Regions from separate parts of the Aeribacillus pallidus genome, predicted to be linked through region 1. Evidence: riboswitches for the same ligand, from Rfam matches in the RefSeq annotation. Region 1 holds a riboswitch; each other region holds the start of a gene.

Region 1 (2,204 bases):
GAATTTACATTTGATGCTTTTAATCGTTCCTTTACTTTACCATTACACTATGAAACACGCCCATACTTACCAAAACGAAAAATAGCTAATCATTCAGAAGGTAGCGAGAAATATCTTTATCAGAGAGAAATAGTGAAGCGTATGATTCATGAAAAAATTAAATCGCTAAACGATCAATCTATTAAATGTTATAATGGTTCAAACCAAATTGCCAATACAAAGATTGTGTTAAACGAAAACACCACTGTTAAAGAGTTCAAGGAACAGTTACTATTGAATTTGCGCAAAATATCAGAATTTGTGGATGAAACGGTATCCGAATTAAAAGCGATGTCCTAAAGATTTGGTACATAGGTAACGGAGCTTGTTTCCTCAAAAAAGGAATCCACGGAACATGTGATGAAGACTAAACATAAGTAACGGGAGCCTATCAGGTATTTGATAGGCTTTTTTTACTGGAATCTTTCATTAGTAGGGGGCAAGATTGTTGAACATTCGCGAAATCTATCGATAAAACAGGAAAATCGATCGAATTAATTTGCAAAATATATTGATAAATCAGGAAAATGGTTCGAAAAAATGTTCGAATCCCTACTGCGGTTTTTAGGTTAACCACATGTCTCTTTTTATCAAAAAAGTCTTTTCTTTGAACTGGATGATTAATAGGTTAAATCTGTTGATTTCGAAAAAATTTTTTCTTACAGCCACAACGATGTAAACGTTCTCAACATCTTTTTCGTAAAAAATCAAAGTTGACATGAAAGTAAAAAGGTTATAACATTCGGATTATCAAGAAAATTCAATCAAATGAAATAAAGTCTTATCCAGAGTGACTGAGGGAACAGGCCCGATGACGTCCGGCAACCTCCTTTATGGAACGGTGCTAATTCCTGCAGAATGAGTTTTTTCATTCTGAAAGATAAGGCGAAACAAATTGGTAATACCTTAAGCCTCTTTCAGAATGAAAGGGGCTTTTTCATTGCTTATAAAAAGCAATTGAAAAATGCCCCGTCTGATAAGGTGAAACACCATAAAAGGATGACAAACTAATTCTGTGAATGGAAAGGAGAAGAAGGTATGACTGTGGTTATTTTAGAGGGAGTGCGTACGCCATTTGGAAAGTTTCGAGGAAAACTGGCCGATGTATCAGCGAAACAGCTAGGAAGCGTTGCAGTGAAAGAATTGCTTCGCCGGGTTCCGGAAGGAAAAAACGCAGATGGAGTATTACTTGCACAAGTCATCCAGGCTGGAGAAGGGCAAAATCCAGCGCGAAAAGTGGCCGTAGAAGCGGGAGTGGATCTTTCGGTACCTGCTATTACACTCAATAATGTTTGTTTGGCCGGATTGGCTTCCGTTTCGGATGCTACGCGCCGGATTGTTTTACAGGAAGGGCAGTTATTCATTGTTGGGGGCTATGATTCGATGACGAACGCTCCGCACACTGCCAACTTGCGAAAAAGTGTCCCGCTTGGAAAAGCAGAGTTTACGGACACTTTAATTAATGACGGCTTGTGGTGCTCCCTCTCCAATGAATCAATGGGCGTATTGACTGACAAGAAAAACAAAGAACTAGGAATCACTCGAAAGGAACAGGATGAATATGCATGCCTTTCACAACAACGGGCATACAAAGCGTTACAAGAGGGCCGGCTGCAGGAAGAAATCACTCCTGTATACGCACATGAAGAATGGATAAAAGAAGATGAAGGTATTCGCCCGAACACCACGATTGAAGGATTAGCGAAACTCCGTCCTGTTTTTACAGAAGACGGTACGATTACAGCTGGAAACGCATCGCAAATGTCAGATGGCGCAAGTATTGGAATTGTCGCAAGCGAGACACAAGCTGAAAAACTTGGCTACACACCGCTTGCAAGAATCATCGGTTGGGCAGATATTGCTGGTCCAGATACGAGCCTCCATTTAAAACCGGCCCAGGCAATTGAAAAAGTCTTGGAGAAAACGGGGCTTACGGTTCGTGATATAGACTTGTTTGAAATTAACGAGGCCTTTGCCAGTGTGGTCATAGCCAGCTGCAAGAAACTAAAGATTCCGTATGAAAAAGTAAATGTCAACGGCGGAGCGATTGCTATCGGCCATCCTTTAGGAGGCACAGGGTTCCGGTTGCTGCTAACGCTTGTTCATGAATTAAAACGGCGAGGCGGCGGAAAGGGAATTGCGACACTTTGCGGCGGGGGCGGCCA
Region 2 (2,204 bases), on a different contig from region 1:
TAAAAGAGAATGGGACAAACCATAAATGAGGGAAGAAGTCAATGCTCCGCTAAAAGCAGGATGTGCCATAATTGGGACGTTCACTTCATCGTCTTCAGTTAGCTGCTGTAAAATATCCAACCCATACGTAAATACATTGAATAACAACACATCTGCCCCTAATTCAGATGCACGTCTCGCCCGGTCAATGATGTCTTTTGTCCGACCAGAAAGATGAACCGCATACCACGTTCGATGTCCTGTTTCTTCATACACATGATTTAGCACCTTCTTCCCTTCAACAATCCGCTGTTCAAAAGGCGTAAGGTCATTTTGGAACAAAATTTCATCATCTTTTACTAAGTCCACACCACCAAGCGCTTGTTCTTTTAGTTGCGACAACAGGTATGGTAAGTCGCGGCCAATCACCCCTTTAAAAATGCTCATCACAAGTGGTCGATCCAATACTTGTAACCCTTCTCGAATTTTCTTGATTCCAAAACGCGGGCCTGGGAATGACGGAAATAATTCATCCGGAAACGATACATCCACTAATTTGATTTCTCCGTCTAATGAAAGCTTCCCAAACACAGTCGTTAAGATGGAAGGAAAATCGGTCGTAATATTAACGATAGGATACCCAATTCGGACATAACCAGTTACTTTTTCTGTCTCTCCTTTCTCAAGTCCAACTTCTTCCACTGAAAGAACTTCACCTTTGTGCTTTTTCAGTTGTTCTTTTTCAAGCAAAGGTAAATTCGTCCAAGAACCAACTGTCATACCAAGTGCAATCTGTTCGGCCTTTTTCAAAAACGAACCGGGCTTTCCCCTCATTTTGTAAGTAGCAATAAGATAGGACATCTTGCTCCTCCTTTTTCAAATCAAATAAAAAAACCTCTTCGATAAGAAGAGGTTGCGTTTCTATCCACCATCTTCTTATCTCTCAGCATAACGCTGCAAGAATTAGCACCGTGCCTTGCGGATGTTACATCCGGCGCCTTAAGCGCCCCACCTCGCGATGGTATTACGGTCGGTTGCCGGGTTTCATCGGGCTCGTCCCTCCACCTACTCTTGATAAGAAATTCTTACGTATTCAATTTTCATATAATTTAAATTAATTCGAATTATGCCATCTCCTAGAAAAATTGTCAATATTTTTTTCACCAATTATCTTAATTGCTACGATTTAAATAAACGGAGTGCATCCATTCGTTCAATGGCTTCCACTAGTCGTTTTTCTTCTGCTAACAGTCCTACACGCACGTACCCTTCCCCATATTGTCCAAATCCAACTCCCGGAGCCACAGCGACATGAGCTTTTTCTAATAACAATTGGAAAAACTCCATAGAAGTATAGCCATTCGGCACATTCAGCCAGGCAAAAAAAGTGCCTTTCGGTTGAGTTACATTCCAGCCAATTTGATGAGCAGCTTCAATCAACGTATTTCTCCGTTTTTCGTACGTTTGTACCAGGTCTCTCACCGCCTGTTGGGAGGAAAGAAGCGCGTGGGCGGCAGCTTCTTGAATCGCACCGAAAAGACTCACATACATATGGTCTTGATATTGCTCAAGAGCTTGAATGACGGAGCGATTGCCAATTGCAAAAGCGACCCGCCAGCCAGCCATATTGTATGTTTTTGACAATGTATAAATTTCAATGCCAACTTCTTTCGCCCCTTCTGCCTGTAAAAAGCTAATCGGCTTTTGTCCATCAAAGCCGATCGCTCCATATGCGAAGTCGTGCACAACACAAATTCGATGCTTTTCCGCTAAGCGTACCGTTTCTTCAAAAAAGCTGAGATCAGCGGTCGCCCCTGTTGGATTGTTCGGATAGTTTAAAAACATGAGTTTTGCTTTTTCAAGTACATGAGGATTTATAAAATCAAATTCCGGTAGAAATTGAGACTCTTCCCGAAGAGGCATCAACTCGTAAGATGCTCTGGCCATCGCTAGTCCAGATAAATAGTCTGGATACCCGGGGTCCGGAAGAAGGGCAATATCGCCAGGGTTTAATAGACAAATAGGTAATTGAACGAGTCCAGCTTTCCCTCCAAAAAGAACAGCCACCTCATGTTTCGGATCGATCTTTACCCCATATTCTTGTTTGTAAAAGGTCGCCACTGCTTCTTTCAAATAATCAAATCCTCGAAAAGGTGCATATTTATGATTCAATGGATTTTGAACCGCTTCTTGCATTTTTTCGACGATATGCGCTGGAGTTGGTA
Region 3 (2,204 bases), on a different contig from region 1:
TATCATAGAGCCAGATATTACGTTGTTTGAACAATGGCAACGTGCGGCCCATGGCTTCATTCGTTTAGTGACATTAGCTCCTGAATTGCCCGGTGGAATCGAATTCGTGAAACATTTGAAAATACAAGGGGTGGTAGCTTCCATTGGCCATTCAGATGCGGTTTATGAAGAAGTGGTCCAAGCGATTCAAGCGGGGGCTACCCATGGTACTCACTTATTTAACGGGATGCGCGGAATCCATCACCGTGAGCCGGGAGCGGTTGGAGCGCTATTAATGCAGGATGAAATTAAAACCGAAATCATTGTAGATGGAATTCATGTAAGTCCCGAAATGGTTCGTTTTGCCTATCGTAACAAAGGTACGGAAGGTATCATCCTTATTACCGATGCAATGCGGGCCAAATGTATGCCACCGGGTGTATATGAGTTAGGTGGTCAAAAAGTCAGTGTCAACGAATCGAAGGCTGTGTTAGCAGATGGAACACTAGCAGGTAGTATGTTAAAAATGAATGAGGCCATTCAAAACATGCAAACATATACCCAATGCACGTTACGTGACATTGTGCAAATGACCTCATGGAACCCTGCCTCTCAATTAGGCATGCTGGACCGGAAAGGAAGCTTAAAAAAAGGGAAAGATGCAGACATTGTTGTATTGAATCGTGAAGGTGAGGTTATGCTCACATTTTGTCGAGGAAAGATTGCTTACTCTAAAAGAAATACGATTGAAATACCGTCCCTTTAATGATGTTCCCCAATAATTATGATAAAGGCTATGTTATATGTCATTGTTGATTTTTAGCAAGTTGTTCACACGGGGCGACTCCAGCGGGGACAAGAAGCCAGGCAGGCAAGACCCTTACTTGAGCGTAGCGAGGGAATCGGCTTGCGGCTTGCCCGCGGAAAGCGTCCACCTGCAGCGATAAATATCAACAGGATCATTTAACAGACATGATAAAAAATAAACATGAATTTATGTTCTTTTCATATATTAATTATCAGAAAAATAAAAAAAGATTGACATTCCATGTTCCAGTATTATACAATGCTCAACAAGAACATTTTCATATGAGTTTGGAACACAACTCTTATCAAGAGAGGCGGAGGGACTAGGCCCAATGAAGCCCGGCAACCTTCAAGTCAAAAAACGGCTTGAAAAGGTGCCAATTCCTACAGATCCTTGAGATCTGAAAGATAAGAGGAGGAGCGTGTGACACGTAACCCTCTTCTTAGGAAGAGGGTTTTTTTATCCTATCCTCTTCTTATATCCTCACTAGAGTCTTCAACATGTTCAAACTTGTTTCCCTTGTCATTGGTCAAAAATTGAAGGAGGAATGTGTATGAGCAATCACAATTATGAATTGGAAACTATTTTGCTTCACGGAGGGCAGGAGCCAGATCCTGTGACTGGAGCACGGGCGGTCCCGGTCTACCATACAACATCGTATGTGTTTCGGGATACGGAACATGCGCAAAACTTATTTGCCTTAAAAGAAGCGGGGAATATTTACACCCGCATTGGGAATCCAACGGTAGATGTATTTGAAAAGCGCATCGCTCAACTGGAAGGAGGAGCCGCAGCCGTTGCGTTATCATCCGGGATGGCGGCCATTACGTTAGCTATTTTAAACGTGGCGCATGCGGGAGATGAAATAGTCGCTGCCAGCAATTTATACGGCGGTACGTATAATTTATTTGCGGTGACCTTACCGAAGTATGGCATTAACGTTAAATTTGTTGACCCAACCGATCCTGATCATTTCCGGCAAGCAATTACGGAAAAAACGAAAGCAATTTTTGCCGAAACAATTGGAAATCCAAGCTTACATGTGCTTGATATTGAAACGGTCGCGAAAATAGCTCATGATTATCACCTTCCACTTATTATCGATAACACGTTTGCCACTCCATATGTCTGCCGCCCAATAGAATGGGGAGCCGATATCGTCATCCACTCCGCAACGAAATGGATCGGTGGCCATGGTCGAGCCATCGGTGGAGTGGTCGTTGATAGCGGAAAGTTTGATTGGAATCATGAAAAATTCCCGGGCTTTACCGAACCGGACCGGAGCTATCATGGGCTTCGCTATGCAGTAGACGTGAAGGATGCACCGTTTGCAGTCAAGTTACGCGTGCAACTGCTTCGTGACTTTGGTCCATGTTTAAGTCCTGAAAATGCGTTCATCTTTTTGCAAGGGCTTGAA
Region 4 (2,204 bases), on a different contig from region 1:
CGATGGCATATGCAAGTTGAACTTCACATTTATCTGCAAGACCAGCTGCTACGATGTTTTTCGCTACGTAACGAGCAGCATATGCTGCAGAGCGGTCAACTTTTGTTGGGTCCTTACCAGAGAATGCACCACCGCCGTGACGAGCGTATCCACCGTACGTGTCAACAATAATTTTACGTCCTGTTAATCCAGCATCACCTTGAGGACCACCGATGACGAAACGTCCTGTTGGGTTGATGAAATATTTCGTATTTTCATCGATCAGTTCTTTTGGAACAACTGGCTCGATAACATATTCTTTAATATTACGTTGAATTTGATCTAAGCTAATTTCTGGGTGATGTTGTGTAGATACAACGATTGTATCAATTCGAACCGGTTTGTCATTTTCATCGTATTCAACCGTCACTTGCGTTTTTCCGTCTGGACGTAAGTATGGAAGAATTTCTTCTTTACGAACTTCTGTAAGACGACGAGCTAATTTGTGTGCAAGGGAAATTGGTAATGGCATTAATTCTTTCGTTTCGTTACATGCAAAACCAAACATTAACCCTTGGTCGCCCGCACCAATTGCTTCGATTTCTTCATCTGTCATTTGTCCTTCACGTGCTTCTAACGCTCTGTCAACACCCATTGCAATGTCAGGGGATTGTTCATCGATAGAAGTCAATACGGCACAAGTTTCCGCATCGAAACCATATTTCGCACGAGTGTAACCAATTTCTTTAACTGTTTCACGAACAATTTTTGGAATATCAACATACGTGGATGTTGTAATTTCTCCGCTTACAAGTACTAAACCAGTTGTTACAGAAGTTTCACATGCAACACGAGCATTTGGATCTTTTGCTAAAATAGCGTCAAGAATGGCGTCAGAAATTTGGTCACAAATCTTATCTGGATGACCTTCTGTAACAGATTCAGACGTAAAAAGACGACGTTTCTTTGTCATCTGATGGATCCTCCTTTGTTATGATTTTTTAAAAAAGCAGCAGCTCCCTCGAGTCATTGAACCAACGCATAAAACGGTAATGTAACATATGCACCTGTTCATTCATTGGTCCTTTCATGCCCGTATCTTTTACTGCTTCATCGTCACGGTACTCATTTCCCTTAGTAGTATGAAGTAAACCTATCATTTTTATCAATGTGAAAAGAAGTGGCGTTTGCATTAAAGGCACGATTCTTTGGCAAAATAAAAAAACCTTTCCTTTTTAAATATCTTCTAGAGGAAAGGTTGATTGTGTCATCATGCCTTTCACTCTTATCGTTCAAGGCCTCGCCTTGCAACAGGTTAGCACCTTTGCTCGGAATATGGGATAGTCTCGAAAATCCCATCTCCCTCAATGAGCAGGTTGCTGGGTTTCATAGGGCCTGTCCCTCCACCAGCTCGGGATAAGAGTATCCGTTCAAGGTAAAATCTTATCGTATTTTGTCAAAGCGTGTCAACAAAATTTTCATATTTTTATACAGCAAAATCATGCCAATGTGTGATTGCTTTGATGAACACTAAAATTGTCTGATTACTTTTGTAAAAGGTCCTTGTAATGATCATATTGTCCGTGAATTGTCTTCGTTTGTCCACAAAATGAACATTTTGTCCAAATGTCAACTATAGGATGTATGAGTCTATTCGCCTACTTTTTACAAAACAAGAGACAGTAGCTGCTACATTCCACATTCGTTCTAATATAATATAGAGTGTGACAAAAACAATACAAAATTCCCCTTACTGACAAAACAGAGACAGGAAATTGTGACAAAAAATAAAACATTTTAAAAAAATATTGTAAATAGTATAGATTATTTACATAAATGTGTTATACTGTTTTTAAGGAACAAAGGGGTTAACGATATATCATTATAAAATCACGAAAAGGAAGGGTTTCGCCGTATGAATTCTGTTAGTCTTTCGAACTTAAAAGAGTTGCTTACTGGTCAAAATGTTCGTGTTCAATTATCAGTTCCACGACTAGTGGAAAAAGTGTTAAGCCGTGGAGAAGGGGTCCTTTCTTCTACTGGAGCGGTTCGTGCAGAAACAGGAAAATATACAGGTCGGTCACCTAAAGACAAATTTATTGTCGAAGAACCTTCTGTTAAAGATAAAATTGATTGGGGTTCCGTAAACCAACCAATTTCACCAGAAGCATTTGATAAATTATATAATAAAGTTATTCAATACTTAAAGGAAAAGGACGAAATTT

Evidence for each region. Region 1 has a riboswitch for S-adenosylmethionine ahead of ABES52_RS14530 (acetyl-CoA C-acyltransferase). Riboswitches for the same ligand answer to the same signal wherever they lie in the genome.
Region 2: it holds a riboswitch for S-adenosylmethionine, as region 1 does, so the genes downstream of both, ABES52_RS01370 (2,3-diketo-5-methylthiopentyl-1-phosphate enolase) here and ABES52_RS14530 (acetyl-CoA C-acyltransferase) in region 1, are expected to answer to the same signal.
Region 3: it holds a riboswitch for S-adenosylmethionine, as region 1 does, so the genes downstream of both, ABES52_RS10495 (O-acetylhomoserine aminocarboxypropyltransferase/cysteine synthase family protein) here and ABES52_RS14530 (acetyl-CoA C-acyltransferase) in region 1, are expected to answer to the same signal.
Region 4: it holds a riboswitch for S-adenosylmethionine, as region 1 does, so the genes downstream of both, metK (methionine adenosyltransferase) here and ABES52_RS14530 (acetyl-CoA C-acyltransferase) in region 1, are expected to answer to the same signal.

The regions. Positions count from the first base shown of each region.
Region 1 covers NZ_JBCNBW010000065.1:48,837-51,040, forward strand. The annotation lists gene ABES52_RS14525 (hypothetical protein) at 1-339, shown strand, start outside; SAM riboswitch class I at 818-926, shown strand; gene ABES52_RS14530 (acetyl-CoA C-acyltransferase) at 1,078-2,204, shown strand, end outside.
Region 2 covers NZ_JBCNBW010000005.1:1,848-4,051, forward strand. The annotation lists gene ABES52_RS01370 (2,3-diketo-5-methylthiopentyl-1-phosphate enolase) at 1-840, opposite strand, end outside; SAM riboswitch class I at 913-1,060, opposite strand; gene ABES52_RS01375 (pyridoxal phosphate-dependent aminotransferase) at 1,159-2,204, opposite strand, start outside.
Region 3 covers NZ_JBCNBW010000042.1:7,135-9,338, forward strand. The annotation lists gene nagA (N-acetylglucosamine-6-phosphate deacetylase) at 1-745, shown strand, start outside; SAM riboswitch class I at 1,086-1,201, shown strand; gene ABES52_RS10495 (O-acetylhomoserine aminocarboxypropyltransferase/cysteine synthase family protein) at 1,341-2,204, shown strand, end outside.
Region 4 covers NZ_JBCNBW010000003.1:1,315-3,518, reverse strand. The annotation lists gene metK (methionine adenosyltransferase) at 1-952, opposite strand, end outside; SAM riboswitch class I at 1,262-1,402, opposite strand; gene pckA (phosphoenolpyruvate carboxykinase (ATP)) at 1,895-2,204, shown strand, end outside.